Regions from separate parts of the Brevibacterium ammoniilyticum genome, predicted to be linked through region 1. Evidence: predicted binding sites of a transcription regulator. Region 1 holds the regulator's gene; each other region holds the start of a gene.
What was found. Region 1 encodes LexA, which represses DNA repair genes until DNA is damaged. Its sites were predicted from a motif close to TCGAACANNTGTTCGA; they were not measured.
Positions count from the first base shown of each region.

Region 1 (8,060 bases):
CTGCTGGCCTTCGGGTTCGCCTGCGTGGACGAAGTAGGGCCGACCGGAGATGTCGACGACGCACCGGGCCAGGGACTCGTCGAGCGGGACGAAGGCGGCACCGTACCGGCGGATGCCGGCTTTGTCGCCGAGTGCCTCGGCGATGGCCTGACCGATGACGATCGAGGTGTCCTCGACGGTGTGGTGGACGTCGATGTGGGTGTCGCCGGAGGAGGAGACGTCCAAGTCGATGAGGGAGTGCTTCGCGAGCGCCGTGAGCATATGGTCGAAGAACGGCACGGTCGTCGAGATGTCGGACTTCCCGGTGCCGTCGAGATCGAGCGCGACGGACACGGTCGATTCGGATGTCGACCTCTCCAGCTGGGCCTGCCTCATAGTGAGCCTTTCTTCGTGTGCAGCGCGGGTGGTGCCCTCTCCATTGTCCCAGGGTCGCGGCCCGGGTGATGACCAGGGCGACCTCAGACGACTCAGTTCGCCGGGAGCCGTCTCAATTGAATGAGCGCGGTCTCAGTTCGACGTGAGCAGGATGCTGGGATCGGTGTCGACGATATCGCTGATCGCTGTGAGGAACGCAGTCGTCTCAGCCTCGGTGCCGGCGTTGACACGGGCATGATGGGCGATGCCGATGTCGCGGATGAGGATGCCTCGGTCGAGCAGTTTCTGCCACAGTTCGGCCGGGTTCGCGATGTTGCCGAAGAGGACGAAGTTCGAATCGCTCGGGTGCACGGTGAAGCCGATTTCGGCCAGGCGTGCGGCGATGGCGTTGCGAGAGTCGATGAGCCGGTCGACGTTGCCGAGCAGGAGGTCCGCGTGGTCGAGTGCGGTGCACGCGAGGACCTGCGTGACGTCGGAGAGATGGTAGGGCAGGCGCACGAGGCGGAGGGTGTCGATGAGTTCGGGGGCGGCGATCGCATAGCCGAGGCGCAGACCCGCGCACGCGAACGCCTTGCTCATCGTCCGGGAGACGACGAGACGGGGGCGGCCCTCGAGCAGGGTCATCGCCGAGGGCAGTGCGGGGCGGGAGAATTCGGCGTACGCCTCGTCGACGATGACGATGCCCGAGCAGTTGTCGTAGGCGGCTTCGATGACGTCGAGGCCGAGCGAGGTGCCGGTGGGGTTGTTCGGGGTGCAGAGGAAGACGATGTCCGGGTCGACACGGGCGACTTCGGCGGCGACCGCCTCGGCGGTGAGACCGAAATCATCGTCACGGTCGGCATGGACCCATTCGGCACCGGTGCCGGTGGTGATGAGCGGGTGCATCGAGTAGCTGGGCGTGAAGCCGAGCGCGGTGCGCCCGGGACCGCCGAAGGCCTGGACGATGTGGGAGAGGACCTCATTCGAGCCATTGGCCGCCCAGATCATCTCCGGGCGCAGATCGACAGGGGTGCCGGCGCGTTCGTTGACGCCGTCGAGGTAGCCGACGAGGTGCTCGCGGAGCGCGGTGAACTCCCGGTCCGGGTAGCGGTTGAGTCCGGACAGATGCGTGTCGACGGCCTCCCGCATCGCCGCGACGACGACGTCCGGGATCGGATAGGCGTTCTCATTGACGTTGAGCTGCACCGGAACGTCGAGGTGAGGAGCGCCGTAGGGCTCCCGTCCGACGAGATCGGCACGCACTGGCAGAGACTCGATGTTTCCCACACACCGATTTTAGCGCTGGGGAACGTCGAGGCTCTGGCCGGGGTGGACGACGGGCGAGGACAGGTGGTTGAGCTCGACGATGTCGGCGACGACATCGCGGGTGTCCCGGTCGAGTCCGAGGTTCGAGGCCACGGTCCACAGCGACTCTCCCTCGCCGACGACGACGGCGTCCGCGGCGACGCCGACGACCTCGTCCCCGGCGACCGCCTCGGCGGTGAACGTCTGAGCGGAGAAGAAGAGCGTGCCTCCGATGATGGCCAGCGCGCACAGTGCGGTGCGGAGCAGGCGGACGGCGCGGCGGCCACGGGTGGTCAGATGCATGGGGGAAGTCTTCGCAGACATTGCATTTACCTCTTTCTTCGTACGATTCCACCCGCAATGGGTAGAACGTCTGTTCTATTCAACATGCCATTCGAACATATGTCCAGTCCATCTCGAACATTTATGAGACAATGAACGAGAACCAGCGTTGTTGATCGGTCTCGAACAACCATCCCAGGCGGCACTGACACGAGATCTCTCGAGGCGGTTCGACCGGTGGGAAACGGCGGGATTAGAACGAAGGGGAGAGAGCAATGGTGCAGAGCAAACGAGGCAGAGGACGGCCGCGCAACGAGGATGTTGCCAGCGAGATCGCCGCGGCCCGCAACGACGAGGACGAGGTCGAAATTCCTGACGGTCCGACCGGGGCCGGGGACTTCCGGCTCTCCCCCAGGCAGCGGCTCGTGCTCGAGACGATCGAGCGCGCCGTGGTGACCAACGGCTATCCGCCGAGCATGCGTGAGATCGGTGAGGCGGCCGGGCTCGCGTCGCTCTCAAGCGTGGCGCATCAGCTCTCCCAGCTCGAACGGCTCGGCTACGTCCGCCGCGACCCCAAGCGTCCGCGTGCGATCGAGGTCGTCAACCCGTTCGAAGAGGAGGAGGCCGAGCGCGCGAAGTACGAGGAGCTGGCGAACAACACCGTCCAGGTCCCCGTCGTCGGGCGCATCGCCGCCGGCGGGCCGATCCTCGCCGAGCAGGAGATCGACGACGTCTTCTCCCTGCCCACGCAGGTCGTCGGCTCGGGTGAGATGTTCCTGCTCAAAGTCGTCGGCGACTCGATGATCGAAGCCGCGATCTGCCACGACGACTGGGTCGTCGTGCGCAAGCAGCACACTGCGGACAACGGTCAGATCGTCGCGGCCCTCCTCGACGGCGAGGCGACGGTGAAGACGCTCAAGCGCAAGGCCGGGCGCCAGTGGCTGCTGCCGCAGAACAAGGACTACGACCCGATCGACGGCACCTATGCCCAGATCATGGGCCTCGTCGTCGCCGTCATCCGCCGCCTCTGAGGTACATCGGCGAGGGTGCGCAGATCCTCGCCGAGGTGGCCTGCCGTGAGCACGAATGCCCCCGACCGATGGTGGTCGGGGGCATTCGGCGTTTCCGCGGCGCGTGAGCTGGCTTGTGACGAGCGCGGCTTGCGACGAGCGAGGCTTATCCCTCACGGAGGCCGCCCAGCCCTTCAACCACCTTCAGCTCCACACACCACCTGTGCACAGGTGGTTTATCGCGTTGCACCGACGTTGTGCGGAGCCAGACGTATGAATTGCGGCTGCCTGGTGGAGATGCGGTTACAGGGGTGGTTTGCGGTTGCGGCGCTCACGACGAGGGTCACCAAGGACCAGTGGCAGCGACGACGTCAGAGATTGCGCGTGATGTCGTTCATCGACGAGGTCGTCGTGTGCGCGCCCCCTGCAGAATCTCCGTTGTCGAAGAGCGCTCCGAGGCTCAACAGCGCGGCAAGCCCGCCGACGATCAGCAGTGCGGGCGGCCAGATGTCCTCGGCTTTTGCTCCCACCAGGAACCCGATCCCACCGGACACCAGGCAGACGACGCCGATGAGCAGGCACACCAGACCGTACTTCTTCCTGCGCGAGATCCCGGCCATGACGCGGACTCTACCATCGCGCCCGGGAACACCCGATCCTTATCGACGCACCATCACCTCGCCGAGGTGGTCCCCCGTGAGCGCGAATGCCCCGACAACGCAAGGGGCCCGACAACGCAAGGGGCTCGGCAACACGAGTGCTCTAAATCGCGACCACCCCTGGTGCGCAGTTCGCGGACAATACGCGAGGGCCTCAGCTACACAGCTTGGGGACTATCAGCGTCACAGCGTGCACTCATTTTCGAGCGCGGTTCTCACCATCACGCTTAGCTCGATAAACCACCTGTGCACGGGTGGTTCATCTCGTTGGAGCGACGCTATACGGAGCCAGGCCTAGGAAATGTCGCTGCGCGTGCGAAACAGGGCTATGCGTGCGAAGTCGACCTGGACGTAGGACGTGCAGGATACCGCGCAGAGTCCGGCCCGCCTCACCGCGCTTGCCGACGCACCGCCGTCACACAGACGCACCGTCGCCTCGCGGACGCGCCGTCAGCCCTTCGCGGAGTCGTCGTCCTTCGTCGCGGCCAGGCGTCCCAGGGCCGTGCGCACGAGCGCCGAGTCCGTCGTCGGCCACATCCGTGGCATCGAGTTGACGAGGTAGCCGGCGTACCGGGCCGAGCGCAGCCGAGAGTCGAGCACCGCGACGACGCCTTTGTCCCCGGTCGAGCGGATGAGGCGCCCGGCACCTTGGGCGAGACGGAGCGCGGCATGAGTCGCGCTCACCGCCATGAATCCGTTGACCCCACGCCGATCGGCATCCCGGGCACGAGCCTGCATGAGCGGGTCGTCGGGCCGGGGGAAGGGAATCCGGTCGATGATGACGAGTCGGTTCGTCCGACCGGGCACGTCGACGCCCTGCCACAGCGACATCGTCCCGAACAGGCACGCCTCGTCATCGGCGGCGAACCGGGAGACCAACGACGGCAGACCGTCATCGCCCTGGAGCAGGATCGGCAGGTCGACCGCGTCGCGCAGGTGCTCGGCCGCGGCATTCGCGGCCGCCCGCGAGGAGAAGAGTCCCAGCGCACCGCCCTTGGATGCGGTGACGAGCGCTTCGAGTTCGGCCAGCGCCTCCTCGCTCAGTCCGCTGCGACCGGGTTTCGGCAGGTGCGCGGCGACGTAGACGATGCCCTGCTTGCCGTAGTCGAACGGCGAGCCGACGTCGAGGCCGTCCCACCTCGGCGCATCAGGTCCGACGAGTCCGAGCGAGGCGGCCACGGCATCGAAGTTCCCGCCCAAGGACAGGGTCGCCGATGTCGCCACGACCGTCGACTCCTCGAAGATGCCGTGCCGCATGGTGCCGGCCACGCTGAGCGGGGCGACGACGAGGTTGACCGTCTCCCTCTCCCGGAACGTCGACCGGCTGAGCCAGATGACGTCGTTCTTGCCGGGGTCGCAGAAGCGTTCGGCGAGTTCGAAGATCTCCTGGCACCGGGCCTTCGCCATCTGCCGTCCGGCGTCAGCGTCCTCGCTGCGACCCCCGATGTCGTTGATGATCTGGCGGGCGGAGTCGCGGATCTGCGTGAGCGCCAGCCCCAGGGGTTCGCTCAGCGAGAGCATGAGCCCTTCGGTCGTGCCTGAGACGGCGCGTTCGAAGGCCGCCGAGGCGGTGTCGAGCAGAGCGACGACCCCGTCCTCGACGGTGGTGTGCTTGCGCACCGCGGAGGTCGCGGCCGAGAGCATGCCCGTGTTGATCTGGCCCGACAGGGCGCTGGTGACCCGGTCCTTGAGCTCGTGCGCCTCGTCGATGATGATGACGTCGTGTTCGGGCAGCACGGAGTTCTCCCCGAACGCGTCGATCGCGAGCAGCGCATGATTGGTCACGACGATGTCCGCCTCGGCGGCGGCATTGCGGGCCTGCTCGGCGAAGCATTCTGTGAAGAGCGGACAGTTCGAGCCGAGGCAGTCGAAGGCGTTGACCGAGACCTGCGCCCACGCCTTGTCGCTGACCCCGGGGATCAGGTCGTCGCGGTCACCGGTCTCCGTCGTCTTCTCCCACGTGCGGATCCGCTGGATCTCCTCGCCGAGCCCCGACCGGTCCGCAGGCTTGCGCCCGGCCGCGGCATCCGCGCCGAGGTCGAAGAGCATCCCCTCGTCCTCGTCCGGATAGCCGCCGGCGAGCTTGTGCTTGCACACATAGTTCCGGCGTCCCTTGAGCAGCGCGGCCTTCGGCAGCGGATCAAGGGACCGTTTGACGGCTTTGAACAGGCGCGGGAGGTCCCGGTGGATGATCTGCGTCTGCAGGGCCAGTGTCGCCGTGGACACGATGACCTTCCCACCCGTGCGGCTCGCATACTCCGCGGCGGGCACGAGGTAGGCCAGCGACTTGCCGGTGCCGGTGCCCGCCTGAACGAGGAGGTGGATGCCGTTGTCGAGCGACGAGGCGACCGCCTGCGCCATCTCGGTCTGACCCTCACGGGTCGACCCGCCGATGGCGCCGACGGCCGCAGAGAGCAGGTCGCCGACCGTGCTCACTCGCCGATGACCATGTCGGGCCGGCGGAACTCCTCGAGTTCGGCGGCGAGCTCAGCCGGCACCTTCGCATGCATGCCGGTGCCGCCGACGCCGTGCTCCTCATGGTCGACCGTGCCGAGTGCATAGATCTTCGACACCAGGTCGCCCCGCTCATAGGGGATGAGCACGGAGACCTCGATGTTCGGCGAAGGCAGCTTCTCCTCGATCGTCTCAACGAGCTCGGCGATGCCCTCCCCCGTCGCCGCGGAGACGAAACGGGCGCCCGGGTACTCCGCGCGCAGGGCCGTGACGACGTTCTCATCGGCGAGGTCGACCTTGTTGAAGACGAGGAGTTCGGGGATGTCACCGGTGTCGACGTCGCCGAGCACCTGCCGCACCGCATGGATCTGCCCCTGCGGATCCGGGTGTGAGGCGTCGACAACGTGGAGGAGCAGATCGGAGTCCGCGGCCTCCTCAAGCGTCGACCGGAACGCTTCGACGAGCTGATGGGGCAGGTTCCGGACGAAGCCGACCGTGTCGGTGTAGGTGAACGTGATCCCGTCAGCGGTCCGCGACTGGCGCACCGTGGGGTCGAGGGTCGCGAACAGCGCGTTCTGGACCATCACCTCGGCGTCGGTGAGCCGGTTGAGCAGGGACGACTTGCCCGCGTTCGTGTACCCGACGATCGCAACCGAGGGCACATGGTTGCGGGAGCGGTTCTTCCGCTTCGTGTCACGCGCGGGAGCCATGCCGGCGATCTGGCGGCGCAGCTTCGCCATCCGGGTGCGGATGCGGCGACGGTCGAGTTCGATCTTCGTCTCACCGGGACCGCGGGAGCCGATGCCGGCACCGCCGGCGACACGGCCGCCGGCCTGGCGGGACAGCGACTCACCCCAACCGCGCAGACGCGGCAGGAGGTATTCGAGCTGGGCGAGTTCGACCTGCGCCTTGCCTTCGCGGGACTTCGCGTGCTGGGCGAAGATGTCGAGGATGAGCGCGACCCGGTCGACGACCTTGACCTTGATGACGTCCTCGAGCCCGCGCCGCTGGCTGGGGGCGAGTTCGGAGTCGATGATCACGGTGTCGGCGCCGACGGCTTCGACTATCTCTTTGAGCTCGGCAGCCTTGCCGCGGCCCAGGTAGGTGCCGGGGTCCGGCTTGTCGCGGCGCTGGACGATCGCGTCGAGGACTTCGGAGCCGGCGGTCTCGGCGAGGGCGGCGAGCTCGCGGATGGAGTTCTCCGCCTCGTCGAGGGTGGTGTTCCACAGTCCGGCGAGGACGACCCGCTCGAGCCGGATCTGACGGTATTCGACCTCGGTGACGTCTTCGAGTTCGGTCGAGAGGCCGGCGACACGGCGCAGGGCGGCGCGCTCGGCGAGGTCGAACTGCGATTCTTCGTCGGCGGAGGCCTGCTTGGGGCTCAGCGCCTGGGCACCTCGGGCGAGGACACGGTCGAGCATGGCGTCTCGACGCTCTTTGTCAGTGGAGGTCATTCATTCCTTTGTTCGTGTGCAGACTCTTCGTGTGCGGGCGCCGATCGTTGGACGACGCCTGAGAAGTACAACGCTGCGGTGCGTCCATATATTCTCCCACAGCCGCCTAGACTGGAGACGTGTCCGAGCACTATTTCACTGAGAGCCCATCGAGCGAGGCGAAGCGGCGTGAGCTCACGCTCGACCTGGCCGGTCGCACCGTGACGGTGGAGACGATGAGCGGGACGTTCTCCCCCACCCGTCTCGACCCCGGCACCGCGGTCCTGCTCAGGCATCTGCCCGATCCCGCCCCCGGCGACCTCCTCGACCTCGGGTGCGGGTGGGGTCCCATCGCGCTCGAGTCGGCATTCCAGGCCGCCGACGCCGAGGTGGACGTCCGCATCTGGGCCCTCGACGTCAACTCCCGGTCCCTGGAGTCGACCGCGTCCAATGCCGCCCGACTCGGCCTCACCTCGATCCGTCCCGTCACCGCCGAACAGGTGCCGGAGGACCTCACCTTCACGACGATCCGCTCGAACCCGCCGATCCGCATCGGCAAGGAC
Region 1 covers NZ_BAABNP010000004.1:31,900-39,959, forward strand. Annotated here, with positions in the region: gene hisB (imidazoleglycerol-phosphate dehydratase HisB) at 1-375, opposite strand, end outside; gene AAHA49_RS05795 (histidinol-phosphate transaminase) at 508-1,641, opposite strand; gene AAHA49_RS05800 (LysM peptidoglycan-binding domain-containing protein) at 1,651-1,962, opposite strand; gene lexA (transcriptional repressor LexA) at 2,217-2,972, shown strand; gene AAHA49_RS05810 (hypothetical protein) at 3,323-3,571, opposite strand; gene AAHA49_RS05815 (ATP-dependent DNA helicase) at 4,061-6,046, opposite strand; gene hflX (GTPase HflX) at 6,043-7,518, opposite strand; gene AAHA49_RS05825 (class I SAM-dependent methyltransferase) at 7,638-8,060, shown strand, end outside.

Region 2 (8,060 bases), on a different contig from region 1:
ACGAGGAGGCTCAACGATGACGCAATCACCCGACGAACGAGTATCGACCGACACCCCGGACCGCCTCGGCGATGTCACGATCTGCCGCAACTGCGGTGTGGAGACGGTCGATTCTCCCCCGCCGGTCTGCCCGATCTGCGCGGACGAGCGGCAGTGGATGCCGAAGACCGGGCAGGAATGGGTGAGGCGCTCCGAGCTCGAGAACGAAGGTCATCGGATCGTCGTCGACGAACGCGAACCGGGTCTCTTCGGTCTGCACGTCGAACCGCACGTGGGCATCGGACAGACGTGTTATCTCGCGCAGACGGAGGTCGGCAATCTGCTCTTCGACGTTCCGCAGTACATCGATACCGAAGTCGTTGCGGCGATTCGGGCTCTCGGCGGGATCGCCGCGATCGCTCCGAGCCATCCGCACATGTTCGGCATGCAATTGGAGTGGAGTGCTGCGTTCGACGATGCTCCGGTCTTCGTCTGCGCGGCAGACGCCGACTGGGTGCAGAGAGCTGGACCGGCCATCAAGTTCTACGACGATGAGGTCGCCCCTCTGCCGAGCACCGTCCTGCGCCGCGTCGGCGGTCACTTCCGCGGCAGCGCGGTCGCGACGTGGCCGGGCCGGGACGAACGCGGGGTCATGTTCAGCGGCGATTCGATCGGTCCGGTCGCACGTTCGGGATGGGTGACATTCATGCGCAGCTTCCCCAACTATCTGCCGTTGTCCGGTCCCGTCGTCAGGCGGATCGCCGCCTCGGTGGCCGACCTCGACTTCGATCGGATGTACGGCAACTTCGGGAGGATGATCGATTCGGGAGCCGCCGAGGCGGTGCAGAGCTCTGCTGACCGTTACGCCCGCTGGGTCTCGGGAGAATTCGACGACCTCACCTGATCGACTGAGGAATGAGTGCCTGACCATCGCTCGGCACTGGGACCGGTGGTCAATGCGGGAACCCCGGTCCGTGCCCAACTCAACTTCGGGCGGAGAACAGCGATCGGGAATGCCTACTGCTCAGAACGGCGGAGGATCGTCGGTGTAGTCGTGGTACCACTGGACCGGTTTGCTCCAGAAGGCATCGAGCGGCTCGGTCCAGGTGTCGCCGGCTTCCTCACGTCGTCGCGCCGACTCCCATGGATCCGCCTGCCTCGCCGGCATCAGCCGTTTCATGGTCACAGGGTCGGAGCCGACGGGCAGGCATGGCTGCTGGGCGACGTTCTTCCAGTCGAGAAGATCGGCAAGCCGCTTTCGGCGTCGAGCTTCCTGACTGCGCTGGTATTTCACCTCGATGCGTCGGATGCGTTCCGCCTCGGCGGCGGCGCGCGTCTCCTCTTCCTCCCGACGCCGGATCTCCTCTTCATCGGGAGGGAATTCGACATCGTCTTTCGGTGGCGGGATGAGGTGATCGGGTATCGGCACCTCGCCCGGACTGAGACCGCACAGTTCTGCGAACTCGAACGCGTGGGCAACATCGATCGGCTGATCGGGAGCACGGGACTTGGTGGTCACCCCATGTTTGAACTCGTACTCGACGACGCCTGATTCGCGCATTCGAGCGCGGAGGCGCCCCGCGGTTTTGAGCGCATGATGCCGTTTGCACAGCGGGTGGAGGTTGCCGAATCTGGTGAGTCCGCCTGCGAGCGGTTTGAGGTGGAAGAACGGATCGACGTGATCGATCTCCGAGGTCACAGCCTTGCGTGGACACCCAGGGACCGTGCACATCGCCCATTGTGCGATGAGGGTCTTGCGCACATTGTTCGGTATCCGATAGGTGGTCGCTTTGGCGTCGATCGGTGTGCCGGTGGCCGGTTCGGTGAGGATCCTCGTCACCGTCGAGCATCGGCCGGCGATTCGTCGGGCAGTCTCTGCCGGAATCGGGGATCCGTCGGGGAGGATTCCCGGAAGCTTCGAGTCTCCGAAGAGCGAGAGGAACGGTACGGTGACGACGACGCCTGCCTGCATCGCCAGCCACCATTGGTGGGCGGGCATCGCGATGACGACCATGCTGTCGATGATCACCGGTTCGTTGAGACCGAAGGCGGAGAATGCACTCCCCGAGGCCGGCGGACGCTGCGCGTTCACGCCGGCACCTGCGGCCGCACCTGAGACTCCGGCCCTGCCGTCGCCTGCTGTGGGTTTGATGACCTCACCGGAGTCCATCACAATCGAGCCTTCGGCGTCGATGTCGAAGAGCAGATTGCCGTCGGCGTCGAGGAGCGGTTCTTCGCGAACAGTCTGGAGACCGGTCACCGGGTTGATCGTTCGGACTTTGAGAGCCAGTTTGGGCTGCGGCCGCGTGATGATGTCGTACATGAGGTTGTCCATCGCACGATCGTCGACGATCTCGACACCGGGAGGCAGGTCGAATCCGGCGCCGCGGCGCGATCGAACAGCGCGAGCCATCGCCTCGACGCGACGGAAGCATGCATGGAGTTCGTCTGCTGGACCGGTCAGCGTCATTACCGCGCCGCCGTTCTTGAACGTGTGGAGATCGACACGGCGCCGTTCGGCAGCAGTCTTCGATCGGTCCTCGGGCGGCTCGAGAACGTTGATGCGCTTCCGCAGTGAGATGCGCAGCTTGTCGCTGGTGACATCGGCACGTCGTGCGGCGAGGTGCTCGTCGATCTCCGGGAGGTATCGGAAGGCGACCGAGCGGCAGAGATCGGCGACGACGGTGACGTGGGCTATGGTGAAATCGCCTGCTCGGACCCGATCGGCAAAGCGAGGAAGCCCATGAATGATCGTCAGGGCAACGCCGAGGTGGCGGTAGGCCTTGGCGATCGACATCCCGAGGATCGTCGCCGTCTCCGCAATGTCCTCGGCGGGGACGTTGTCGCTGATCCAGGCCGACATGTCGGTGCCCAGCCGGAACTCGGGAAATTCGACCAGGGGTTCCTGCGTCTCGTCCGGTTGCTTCTCCGCGTCCGGCACCGTTTCGTCAGCGGCGACCGAAGGACACAGACAGTGTGTCACTCGCGCAGAGAAGTCTGAGTCGTAGACGGCGAGCACGGTCGAGGTTCGCGGCACGTGGACGAGATCCGTCGACGCTCCCGCGCGTGGTCCGAGCTGTGCAGCAGAGGAATGAGGGCAGGTCGTGGTCGTGCTCGACGCTTTAGCCGTCTCAGTGCCGCCGGTCTCATGAGGGGCCTCGGTGCCGGTTGAGGAGGAATCGGCCTCGTCACCGGCAGTGCACCTCTTGACGGCGGCGGAGATGGATTCCACTCGATAAGGAGCGTCCCCGGCAGGCAACGGCGCACCGAAGAAGCGAACGGCCCGTTCGAGGACGATTCCGGCCGTCGCTTCGAGGACTCTGAGCTGCACCTGGTCGGATTCCGCGGCGATCTCGGAGAGTCCGGCGACGCTCGATCCGATGCGCACAGTGTGTCGAGAGCTGCCGACAGCAGTCGGTACGGCACTCCGGTGAGCAGCGTCCGGACCGGGACGAGCGGTGCGCTGCTCGTTCACGTTCGGTGCGTCCTTCACGGTGCCTCACCTGCCTTCGACGTCAGTGTCGTGGAAGCGAATCAGAGAATCTGATTTCCTAGTACATCAATGGTAATGTATTCGAACTTGATATGTGAATACCTATTTGAAAAATTCTTCTATAAATTTTCGACTTCGCTGATCTCTTCTTCTGCTATGTGCTTCCCATTGTTGCAGTCGGCACTGACACGAGATTGTCCCGAACACATTTAGACTCCGGTGCTCGCACATTGCGTGCCTCGCAGATGTCAGCTTCCACAGGGGTCCGGACAAGGCTCAAGACCAGCTTGCGGGTGCTCAACAACTTCCCGGCCGGCCACAATGCAAGATTCCGACTTCGAGGCGTGAGATGGTCGGCTAACGTGCGAAGAGTGCCGACCGAGATCGGCGGGACCGTCTGCGCCCCTGCATGTCGCGCGGCCCCGGCCCGCTGAGCGCCGCCTGGCCCGCTGCACGCAGCCTGGCCCACTGAGCGCGGCCCCGGCATGCTGAATGCCGCGCGACCCCGGCCCGCCGGGCGACCCGGGCGTACGAAACGACCCCGGCACTGGGAGTGATGGAGGAGTGACAATGAGTATCGAACTCATCTGCGTGATCGTCCTCGGACTGATGTTCGTCATCGGCACGTGGCGCGACATCAACATGGGCCTGCTCGGCTTCGTCGCCGCAGCCGGCGTCGGCGGGCTCGTCCTCGGCCAGGCGCCCGAGGAGTTCCTCGCCGGCTTCCCCGTCGACCTCTTCCTCACTCTCGTCGGCCTCACCTACCTGTTCGGCTTCGCACAGAACAACGGCGTCATCGAAGTCATCGTCCACTGGTGCGTGCGCCTCGTGGGCGGCCGGACGGCGCTCATGCCGTGGATCTTCTTCCTCCTCACCGCGATCCTCATCGCCCTCGGGGCGCTCTTCGCCGTAGCGATCGTCGCTCCCCTGGCGCTGAGTTTCGCCCGGCGCGAGCGGATCAACCAGTTCATGGTCGGCCTCCTCGTCGTCCACGGCGCACTCGCCGGTGCGTTCTCCCCGATCAGTGTCTACGGCATCTTCATCAACGACTACCTGACGAAGAACGGTCTCACTCCTGCCCCGCTCACGCTCTTCGTCGCCCCCTTCGTCTTCAACTTCGTCTTCGCCCTCGTCGTCTACGCCGTCCTCCACAAGCGACCGGGTCTGCGCGCCGAGGCGGACGACCACCTCGTCGCCCCTCGCCCGGATTCCCCGGATGCCTCCCCCGAGGCTGGGTCGGGGTTCGCGTCGGGCGAGACAGGAGCTGATCCCGAGGCAGCCGTACACGTCGGCCCGGCGACCGCCTCGGCGAGCACAGAGCACACGGCGAAGCATCCGCCCGTGCGCCTTGCCCCACGTCAGGTGCCCACGCTCCTCGGACTCATCGCGATGGCGCTCTCGGTCCTCATCTTCGGGTGGGACGTCGGGCTCGTGACGATCACGATCTCCATCGTGCTCACCGCGATCAATCCCACCGCCGGCAAGGCGGCGATGACGAAGGTGGCGTGGCCGGTCGTCATCCTCATCTGCGGCGTGCTCACTTACATCGGAGTGCTCCAGTCCGCGGGCACGGTCGAGTGGGTCTCAGCCGGCATCTCCGCGATCGGGATCCCTCTGCTGGCGGCCCTCCTGCTCTTCTACCTCGCCGGGCTCGTCTCCGCACTCGCGTCCTCGCTGGCGATCATCGGCGTCGTCATCGCGCTCGCGGTGCCGCTGCTCGAATCCGGCGACATCGCCGTCGGCGGATTCGTCGCAGCCTTGGCGATCGCCTCGACGATCGTCGACATCAGCCCGTTCTCAACGAACGGGGCGATGCTGCTCGCCAACGTCGACCCTTCGATCCGCGACGGCTACTACCGGCAGATGATCGCGTACGCGGGCCTCATGTGCCTCATCGGCCCAGGACTTGCGTGGCTCATCGCCGCCGTACCCACCTGGATGGGCGGATGAGCATCGGATGAGCCGCGCACGGCCCTGCGCCTTCAGGTCGACACCGGCTTCTGTCCCTGGACCAGCATCGCGGCGGCCGGATCGGACCCGTGACGACCGTCGAAGTCCACGAATGCCGATTCCATCTCTTCGTTCACGGCGCGCACGATCGGCAGAAAGTCCTTGTGCGTGACGATGAGGAACTGACCCGCGGCCATCGCCTCGACGACCTGCTGACCCACAGCGTCCGGATCGGCTCCCTGGGACAGCATCCGCAAGTTTCCCTCGACGGCGCCGCGGTCGGCTTCGATGCCGAGCATCTCCTCCTGCACCACAGCAGCGGACTCGACGATCCGCGTTGCCACGGTCCCCGGACACAGCACCGAGACACCGATGGCACTGCCCTCCAGATCAGCACGCAGAGCACGGGAGAATCCGACGCTCGCGAACTTGGACGAAGCATAGGCGGCGACGTCGGGAATGGGAATGATGCCGGCCATCGACGCAGTATTGAGGATGTGCGCTCGTCCACCGTGCTCCCGAAACCGGGGAAGGAACGTGGCGGCGCCGAGGAACTGCGCATCGATGTTGATGGCATGCACCCACTTCCACACTTCGTATGTCGTCTTCTCCGCAGAGCTGCCGCCGTTGACCCCGGCGTTGCTGCACAGGATCGTCACCGGCCCGAGCTCGGCCTCGGCCGCATCAGCGGCCCCCTCCCACGCCCCGGGGTCGCTGACGTCCAACCGGACCGTCGCGACGACCCCTCCCTCGTCACGCAGGGCTTCGGCGGCAGCGTCCAAACGCGACTGATCGATATCGGCGAGGGCGACGCGCGCACCCGCCCTGACCAGCGCTCGGGAGATCCCCAGGCCGATCCCCGAGGCGGCTCCCGTGACGAAGGCGACCTCCCCGCGCGGCCATTCGGGTGCATTCGCTCCCTGACCGGTGTGTGCAGCTGATTCGGACTGTGCTTGGATTTCGGGCATGACTGACTCCGTTCTCTCTACATCGGTGGTGCCCCCATGCGGCGATTGCCGCCGAGGCGGTGGTTCCTAAGGCGTTGGTTCTTGAGGCGGTGGTACTGTGGTGGACCGGCGCTCAGTCGCCGAGGCGGCGGAGGAACTCCGCGGCCGTGTACCGCATCCGCCCGATCGTCGTGCGCGGATCGTAGCCGAGCCGCGCCGTCAGGGTCTCGTGCCGTGACTGCAGCGTCGAATGGTGCATCGCGAGCTTCGCGGCCGCCGAGCGGATGCTCTCCGAGTCGACGAGCGTCCGCAGGATCTCCGCGGACAGGTCGTCGAGGTCGCTCAGCGCCACGACGTCGGGATGGGGCACCGCCGGGTCATAGGCGCGGGCGAGTATGAGCATCCCGCCGAGGTCCGTGGCATCGAGGATCGTCTCGGGACCGTCGCCGAGGAGGCGGTGGGCGACGAGTGCCGCCTCCCACGATTCCGGGGCGCAGTCCGCCCGCACCCACGTGCCGAGCCCGGTCCGTGCGCCCGAAGTCGAGTGCTCTCCTGAGGTCAACAACTCCCCGGTGAGCGCACCGCCGGTGCCCGCACCACCGCCGCCGGCACCCTTCCGCCGAACCTCAAGGCTCGTGTGGAGGATCCCCGACGGTGTCGGCGTCGGCGCCGTCCACGTCCAACCGGGTCCGAGGTCGTCGTCGCTGACGATGACCCGGACGGAGTCGGTGGGATCGATGCCGATGCGCACGAGCGCAGTCATCCGTTCGGGAACGGTGCGCTGCGCGTCGACGATCACCTCGACCTCACGGGTCGAACCCTGCCGGGATTCGAGCGCTTCGATGGCCAGCGCCAGTCTCTCGGTGATCATCGCGTCGCTCGAATGCGGCGCACCCGCACGGTCGAGCCAGACCTCGCCGAGCCGGAACTCGACGACGGATCCCCGGGACGCATCGTCCACCTCGGCGAGACGACGACCATCGGGATCGTAGGCCGTCGTCGTCCCCCGGATCGTCGCCGCCGCCACCGTGCCGGAGAGGGCGGCCGCCGCCCGCAGCAACCCGCCGAGCCCCACGCCGCGGGCGGTCAGGGCATCGAAGTATCCGACGACCTTGAGCGATTCCCGCGCTTCCGGGTCGAGGGCGGTGAGCTTTCCGAGGAGATCTCGCATGGTCGCTTCCCTTGTCGGTTACCCCATGTTAGGGCGCGGGTGCGGTGAACTCAACGGCCCAGCGACCTCAGCGGTCCCCGATGATCCTGGCGACCCACGAATTGCGGGCGGCGATCGAGGCTCGGCTCACGGCGGCGTGCGGGGCCATCATGTCGAAGCCGTGGAAGCCGCCCGCCCACACATGCAGCTCCGCGTCGACGCCGGCCTCCCACAGCTTCGTCGCATACGCGACGTCCTCGTCGCGGAAGACCTCGGCGTTGCCGCAGTCGATGTAGGTCGGCGGCAGTCCCGACAGCTCCGTGGCCCGGGCGGGCGCCGCATAGATCGAGACGTCCTCGGTGCCCACCCGATCACCGAGCAGGCTCGACCAGCCGAAGCGGTTGCTGTCCCGCGACCACGTCGTGTTGTCCGTGAACTGGGTCGAGGACACCGTCGAATCACGGTCGTCGATCATCGGGCACACAAGGAGCTGACCGATGAGGTTCGGCCCCTTCCGGTCCCGGGCCAGCAGCGCGGTGCC
Region 2 covers NZ_BAABNP010000001.1:144,317-152,376, reverse strand. Annotated here, with positions in the region: gene AAHA49_RS00705 (hydrolase) at 17-883, shown strand; gene AAHA49_RS00700 (HNH endonuclease signature motif containing protein) at 1,004-3,367, opposite strand; gene AAHA49_RS00695 (SLC13 family permease) at 4,043-5,422, shown strand; gene AAHA49_RS00690 (SDR family NAD(P)-dependent oxidoreductase) at 5,455-6,390, opposite strand; gene AAHA49_RS00685 (CdaR family protein) at 6,503-7,540, opposite strand; gene AAHA49_RS00680 (alpha/beta hydrolase) at 7,608-8,060, opposite strand, start outside.
Region 2: the regulator LexA is predicted to act here: its motif matches at 3,567-3,582, upstream of AAHA49_RS00700 (HNH endonuclease signature motif containing protein).

Region 3 (8,060 bases), on a different contig from region 1:
GGACCCCGACCCGCTCGGATGTCCGCACCGTCGACCTCAGCGGATCGACGATCCTGCCCGGATTCATCGACGCCCACGTCCATCTCGGGCTCTCGATCGAAGACCAGCAGGCCGACGCCGCCCGATTCGACTCCGAACGCACCCTGCGCACCGCCCTCAACGCCCGCCGCACCCTCCTGGCGGGAGTGACGACGGCCCGCGACCTCGGCGGCATCGACCGCGGCATCCGCGACGCGATCGTAGCCGGCCTCATCCACGGACCCCGACTCCACCTCGCCGTCTCCGCCCTCTCACCTACCGGCGGTCACACCGACTTCACTCTGCCCAACGGCCGAGCGGTCCCCATGCCGATGCCCGTCCACCCGATCATCGACACCGACGACGACGTCCGTCGCACCGTGCGCCTGCTCATCCGCGGGGGAGCCGACGTCATCAAGATCTGCACCACCGGCGGTGTCTCGAGCCCCTCCGACACCCCCGACGACCTCGGCGTCCCCGAAGAGCACGTTCGCCTCATCGTCTCAGAGACCGCGAAACGTGCAGGCCAGCCGGTCGCCGCACACGCGCAGGGTGCAGAAGGCATCAAGGCCGCGATCCGCGGGGGAGTGCGCTCGGTCGAACACGGCTACGGGATCGACGACGAGGGCATCGACCTCATGCTCGAGAACGGCACCTTCCTCGTCCCGACCCTCTCGAGCGCCCTGCGCGTCCCGGACCCCGACCGTGTGCCGGCCTACCTCTACGAGAAGAAGGTCAAATGGTCGGCGATCGCCCGCGAACGCATCGCCGCCGCCTTCGCCGCCGGCGTACGTGTGGCTCTCGGCACCGATGCCGGCGTCTGCCCCCACGGGGAGAACCTCCGCGAACCCGTCCACGCCGTCGAGCTCGGCCTCAGCCCCATGCAGGCGATCGTCGCCGGCACGAAGAACGCCGCCGAACTGCTGCGCCTCGATGACGACCTCGGCACCTTGGAGGCCGGCAAGCTCGCCGACCTCATCGTGTGCGACTTCGACCCGCTCACCGACATCACCCCGCTCGCCCGACCCGACAACGTCCGTGCCGTCATCCAGGGCGGCACCGTCGTCAAGGACACGGCAGCGAGATTCGGGCCCGAACCGCACCGCCCCCGCCTCGCCGAATGATCCGCGGACCGCAGCCGTCCACCACTCAGACCCATCCACCCCGTCCACAGAGAGCAGAGACATGACCATCGATTTCACCGCTGAAGCCACCGCCCTGAGCACCGAACTCATCGACCTGCGCCGCGACCTCCACCGCAACCCGGAACTCGGCCTCGACCTGCCCCGGACCCAGCAGCGCATCCTCGAGGCCCTCGCAGGTCTGCCGCTCGAAATCACCACGGGCCGCGGAATCAGCTCCGTTCTCGCCGTCCTCCGCGGCGGGCGACCCGGACCGACGATCCTGCTCCGCGGCGACATGGACGCCCTGCCCGTCGTCGAGGCCACCGGCCTCGACTTCGCTTCGACGAACGGGAACATGCACGCATGCGGACACGATCTCCATGTCTCCGGCCTCGTCGGCGCCGCGAAGCTGCTCTCCGCCCACCAGGACGACCTCGCCGGCACCGTGGCCTTCATGTTCCAGCCCGGCGAAGAGGGCATGGGAGGGGCGAAGGACATGCTCGACGAAGGCATGTTTGCAGCGATCGGCACGAAACCCGACGCCGCCTACGCGATCCACGTCGCCCCCGGCGCGCCCGGCACCTTCGTCACCCGCCCCGGCACGATCATGGCCGGCGCCAACACGTTCCACCTCACGATGCACGGCAAAGGCGGCCACAGCTCCCGGCCTCAGGACGCCGTCGACCCCATCCGCCCGCTCCTCGAATTCGGCCAGGCCGTCTACTCGATGGTCACCGGGTCCTTCAGCGTCTTCGACCCCATCGTCGCCGAGGTGACGCAGCTCGACGCCGGCACCGCCGTCAACGTCATCCCCGGAACGGCCTCGCTCGCGATGTCCGTGCGCACCCTCTCCGCCGAGACGACCGCCCGGTTCCCCGAACTCGCGACCCGCCTGGCGGAGTCGATCGCCGCAGCCCACGGCTGCACCGCCGAGGTGGTGTGGAACGAGCAGTACCCGGTGACCGTCAACGACGACGCCGAGGCGGCGTTCACGCTCGAGACCCTCGCACAGACCTTCGGCCCCGACCGCGTGGTCAGCGCACCCGATCCGGTCATGGGCTCCGAGGACTTCTCCTACGTCCTCGAGGAGGTCCCCGGTGCCTTCGTCTTCCTCTTCGTCACCCCGGAGGGGATCGATCCCGAGACCGCCGCCGTCAACCATTCGCCCGAAGTCCTCTTCGACGACGCTCACCTGCCCGATCAGGCCGCAGCACTCGCCACCCTCGCGTGGCAGCGCAGCCTGCGCGGCTGAGGCTGAAACTCAACCTCAGGCGTCGGCGGGGTCGGGCCGCACCTCAGGCGCCGGCAGGCTCAGACCGAGTCCCCGTCCTCGTCGACGGAATGGACGCGGTCCTCGCGGATGCTCACCTTGTCGACGCCTTTGAGCTCCATGATCATGGGGATGAGCATGTGCAGGGGTCGTTTGCCGTCGAACTTCACGTCGATGCGCACCATCGTCACGCCGTCCTCGGTCTCGAACCGCTGCGAGTCGAGGATCGTGCTCTTGAACCCCATCGTGCTCGCCACGGAGAGGATCTCGCGGAGGATCCCGCCGCCATCGCGGTAGACGATGCGCAGGAGCTTGCCGTGATCGCTGTCGGGGATCCGGCGGATGAGCGGGGCCATGACGAAGAGCGTGATGAGGTGGAGGGCGGTGAGCATCGTCGCGAGAGCGAGCATGCCCGCCCCGCAGGCCATGCCGACGGCCGCACACACCCAGATCGTCGCGGCCGTCGTCAGACCGCGGACGACGTTGCGGCCCTTGAAGATCACCCCGGCGCCGAGGAAGCCGATCCCGGAGACGATCTGCGCGGCGATCCGGGAGGGATCGAGCTGGACATCGCTGTCGAGCACGCCCGCGAAGCCGTACGCGGAGACGAGCGTGAACGCGCACGTGCCGATGCCGACGAGCACGTGCGTGCGATAGCCTGCGCTCTTCTGCCGGAACTGCCTCTCGAAGCCGATGAGGGAGCACAGGACGAAGCTTGCGAGCAGCAGCACCACCTCGGTGCGCACCGTCGATCCGAAGAAGTCGCTGAAAGGGTCCATAGTTCCCTCACCATAGACCCGATGCACCCGTGAATGCGCCGATCTCCGCACACCCACCTCGGCGGTGGGTGTGCGGAGATCTGCGCGGGTGCTCTATCGGGATCAGCGGTGCTGTCGCGGACTCAGCCCCGAATGATTCTGCCTCAGCGCTGCGTGATTCTGCCTCAGCTCTGGACGGCTCGGCCTCAGCTCTGGGGGACGAGGCTGCGGTCGAGGGCCCGTGCCGCGGTTCGCAGCTCCTCGGTATAAGGGGCGACGACCGCCTGTGCGTCGACGAGCCGCCAGTCGGGTCCGTACGAGTCGCGCGGCAGCGTGATCTCGACGTTGTCCGCGACGAGGTCGAGGCCGATGAAGTCGAGGACCGACCGCAGCTGGGCCCCGGACATTCCGCCGCCGTGGCCGCCGTAGCTGATGATGAGGGCAGGCTTGTCCTTCCACTCGGCGAAGAGGTAGTCAATCGCGTTCTTCAGCGACGCCGGGTAGCCGGCGTTGTACTGCGGGGTGACGAAGACGATGCCGTCGGACCCGGAGACGATGTCCGCCCATTCCTTCGTGTGGGCGTTCTGATAGTCGCCGAGGGCGGGCATGCGCGGTTCGTCGAGCAGCGGCAGGTTGAGGTCGGCCAGGTCGATGATCTCGGTGCGGGCGTCGGCGGCGTCGGCGATGATCTCGGCCACGGCGGCTGCGATCTGGTCGCCGACGCGCACGGGGCGCACGCTGCCGACGATGATGCGGATGAGTGGGGTGTCTGTCATGGGCTTGGGTCCTCGTCAGAGTGGGATTGTCAGGTCGGGATTCGGTTCAGAGCTCAGTGTTGCGGATTCGGATGCTCGTCTGCGACGACGGCGATCGTCGCCGAGGTGGTCTCACGCACAGCCGTCAGGACCGCATACGGCACCCTCGGGATAGTCGGTCGAGGCATTCGTCGGATCGGCGAGCACGGTGACCTTCTGCGATTCGGCCCATGCGGTCTCGAGGGCCTGGGAGAACGCGGCGGCCGGCTGGGCGCCGGAGATCCCGTACCTGCGGTCGATGACGAAGAAGGGAACGCCGTTCGCGCCGAGCATCCGGGCCTGGGCGACATCGGCCTCGACGGCGTCGGTGTACTCCTCGGATTCGAGGACGCGACGGGTCTCGTCGGGGTCGATGCCCAACCGCGCTCCCACCTCGGCGAGGTAGTCGATGCTGCCGATGTCACGACCGGTCTCGAAGTGCCCGGACATGAGGGCCTCCTCGGCCTCGGCCATGACGCCGCGAGACTTCGCGAGGTGGAGGAAGCGGTGGGCGGTGAAGCTGTTGGCGACCTTGACGCTGTCGAAGTCGTAGTTGAGACCCTCGGCGGCAGCCTGGGCTCCGACCTGGGCGAACATCTGGCGCACCTGGTCGGCGGGGATGCCCTTCGAGCGGCTGAGGTAGTCGGCTTCGGACTCCTCGACGTGGTCGGGGAGGGTGGGATCGAGCTGGAAGCTGCGCCATTCGACCTCCACATCGTCCTTATACTCGAAGCCTGCGAGGGCGGTCTCGAAGCGACGTTTGCCGATATAGCACCACGGACATGCGATGTCCGACCAGATCTCGATTTTCATGACACTTTCAACTACCTGGTCGTGGAGGTTATTCCCCTCGGTGCCCGGAGGCGACGACGGTCACAGACGTGGCGTCGCCGAGGCGGTCGGGGCGACTGGGGCGGTGCGGAAAGTTGTGTTGGTCTGGGCGACTGTGCCGGTCCGGGCGACCGTCTGCGTAGCCGTCCGACTCAGAAGAGTGCGCCCTGAGGGTTGGCGAGCTCACCGACCGCCTCGGTCCGCTTCCACTTCGTCGCCCGGTAGTCGTCGTCGGCCGATCCACGCAGACCGTAGGCGTCGATGAGCGGATCAATGCGCGCCTTGAGCCACGTCCGATACTCCTTCGAAGCGTAGGCCGAGCGTGAGTACATGCGCCGGTAGCGGGGGAGGAGCTCGGGGCGTTCGCGTTCGAGCCACGCGAAGAACCACTCCCTGGCGCCCGGGCGCAGGTGGAGGGCACCGTAGGCGACCCGGCTCGCCCCGGCGTCCCTGATCGCCCGCAGAGCCGAGTCGAGATGCTCGCGGGAATCGGTGAGCTTGGGCATGACGGGCATGATGAAGACCGAGACGCGGAACCCGAGGTCGGCCGCGGCGCGCACCGTGGCCAGTCGGGCCGCCGTCGTCGGGGTGCCCGGTTCGAGCGACTGCTGGAGGTCGTCGTCGTGGACGGCGATCGACATGCTCAGCTCGACGTGGACGTCCTCCTTGGCCCGGGCGAGAAGCGGAAGGTCCCGGCGCAGCAGAGTGCCCTTCGTGAGGATCGAGAACGGGGTGGCATGCTCGGCCAATGCGGTGATGATTCCGGGCATGAGGCTGTAGCGTCCCTCCGCCCGCTGGTACGCGTCGGTGTTGGTGCCCAGCGCGACGAGCCCATGCGACCAGGTGCGCTTGGCCACCTCGGCGGCGAGGACTTCGGGAGTGTTGACCTTGACGATGACCTGCTGATCGAAGTCGGCTCCCGTGTCGAGGTCGAGGTAGCGGTGCGTGCTGCGGGCGAAGCAGTACACGCACGCATGCGAGCAGCCGCGGTAGGGATTGATCGTCCAGTCGAAGGGCATCGCGGAGTTCTTCGGAATCCGGTTGAGCGCCGACTTCGCGAGCACCTCGTGGAACGTCATCCCGGCGAACTCGGGAGTCCGGACGCTGCGGACGAGGCCCGTGACTCCGAAGAGTCCGGCCACCTGCTCTGCCTGCTCCTGCGCTTCCCATCTCACCCCTTCATTCGAACACGTGTTCGAGTCGGGGTCAAGGGTTCGCGGGCGGAATCGGCGGCCGGAGTTCACATAGTGAGCAAATGGTATTCCAAATTATCGGCAGGTCTGTGGGCTCAGTCGGCGAAGTCGTTCCAGGTCGGAGTGGTCGACCGGGCCACTATGAACGCAGTGAAGGCCTTGTCGTTGCGCGTCGGAAGGAGGGTTCCCCATTGTGGAAGCAATGTGAGCCAGGTTACGCTGGCGCCGTCAGCAGTCAGCCTCACGCCGTGGCGGATCGAGTTTTGGTATTCCAGCGGTGTGCCTGTCGGATATGAGAGCTCCCATGGCGAACACCGTGACCTCCGATCAGTCCGTGCCCGAACCACGGCCCGTGCCCGCAACCCCGTCGACCGGCACCTCGCCGACCGACACCGCTCCTGCACGCCTGGGGCCGGGACCCGAACAGCTCGCCGCCCACCGGATCAGTCCGCGCTTCTACAATGCCGACCTCGCCCCGAGCCGGAAGGAGGGCCGCAGCTGGACGGCGTACAGCGTGTTCTCGCTCTGGGCCAACGACGTACACTCGCTCGGCAACTACGGGTTCGCCCTCGGTCTCTTCGCGCTCGGGCTCGGCGCGTGGCAGATCCTTCTCGCCCTCCTCGTCGGAGCCGGACTGCTCTTCGTCCTCCTCACCCTCTCCGGTTTCATGGGCCACAAGACCGGCGTGCCCTACCCGGTGATGTGCCGGATCGCCTTCGGCATCCACGGCGCGCAGCTGGCGGCCTCGGTGCGCGGAATCGTCGCGATCGCCTGGTTCGGCATCCAGACGTATCTGGCCGCGAACGTGCTCAACGTCCTCCTCCTCACCCTCGTCCCCGGCCTGCAGTCGTGGGCCGATGTCGAGTTCCTCGGCCTCAGCGGCCTCGGCTGGTTCTCCTTCACCGTCCTGTGGATCGTCCAGGTGATCATCGTCAGCTACGGCATGGAGATGATCCGGAAGTACGAGGCGATCGCCGGACCGATCATCCTCGCCACCTTCCTCGCCCTGGCGATCTGGATGCTCGTGCGCGTCGACTTCCGCATCTCCTTCTCGATCGACGACCCGCTCACCGGGTGGGAGATGTGGACGAACATCCTCGGCGGGGGTGCCCTGTGGGTCGCGATCTACGGCACCTTCGTCCTCAACTTCTCCGACTTCACCCGGTCGGCGAAGAAACGGGGGTCGATCGTCGTCGGCAACTTCTGGGGCATCCCCATCAACATGCTCGTCTTCGGGCTCGTCGTCATCTCGCTCGCCGGTGCGCAGTACACGATCGACGGCACCGTCATCAGCTCCCCGGCCGACATCGTGCAGGAGATCGGCAGCCCGATCCTGCTCGCCCTCGCCTCGCTCTCCCTCCTCGTGCTCACGATCGCCGTCAACCTCATGGCGAACTTCGTCGCCCCCACGTATGCGCTGACGAACCTCTTCCCGCGACACCTGAACTTCCGCAAGGCAGCGATCATCTCCGCGATCATCGGCTTCGCGATCCTGCCGTGGAACCTCTACGACTCACCCGTGGTCATCGTCTACTTCCTCGGCGGTCTCGGCGCCCTGCTCGGACCGCTCTTCGGCGTCATCATGGTCGACTACTGGGTGGTGCGGAAGACGAAGGTCAACGTCCCGCAGCTCTACACCGAAGCAGGCGACGGCGAGTACTTCTACCACCACGGAGTCAACTGGCGGGCGATCGGCGCGTTCGTGCCCGCCGCCCTCCTCTCGCTCATCCTCGCCCTCGTCCCCGCGTTCGCCTCGGTCTCCCAGTTCTCGTGGTTCCTCGGTGCGGGGATCGCGGCACTCATCTACTTCGTCATCGCCCGCCGCGACTTCACCTTCCGCGAGGTCGACGGCGAGGAGATCGCCGTGCCCACCGCCCACTGAGCCTGCGGAGTCCGCAGCTCTCCCAGCACCAGACCGGAGTCACACCATGCGCATCCTCGTCGTCAACGTCAACACCACCCCGGCCATGACCGAGGGCATCGCCCGCGCGGCCCGGCAGGCCGCCTCGGCGGGCACGGAGATCATCGGGCTGACCCCGACCTTCGGCGCGGAATCGTGCGAGGGCAACGTC
Region 3 covers NZ_BAABNP010000001.1:156,836-164,895, forward strand. Annotated here, with positions in the region: gene AAHA49_RS00730 (metal-dependent hydrolase family protein) at 1-1,142, shown strand, start outside; gene AAHA49_RS00735 (M20 metallopeptidase family protein) at 1,204-2,394, shown strand; gene AAHA49_RS00740 (MgtC/SapB family protein) at 2,454-3,191, opposite strand; gene AAHA49_RS00745 (NADPH-dependent FMN reductase) at 3,377-3,946, opposite strand; gene AAHA49_RS00750 (DsbA family oxidoreductase) at 4,058-4,777, opposite strand; gene AAHA49_RS00755 (Rv2578c family radical SAM protein) at 4,948-5,970, opposite strand; gene AAHA49_RS00760 (NCS1 family nucleobase:cation symporter-1) at 6,293-7,870, shown strand; partial or broken gene AAHA49_RS00765 (aspartate/glutamate racemase family protein) at 7,917-8,060, shown strand, end outside.
Region 3: the regulator LexA is predicted to act here: its motif matches at 5,979-5,994, upstream of AAHA49_RS00755 (Rv2578c family radical SAM protein).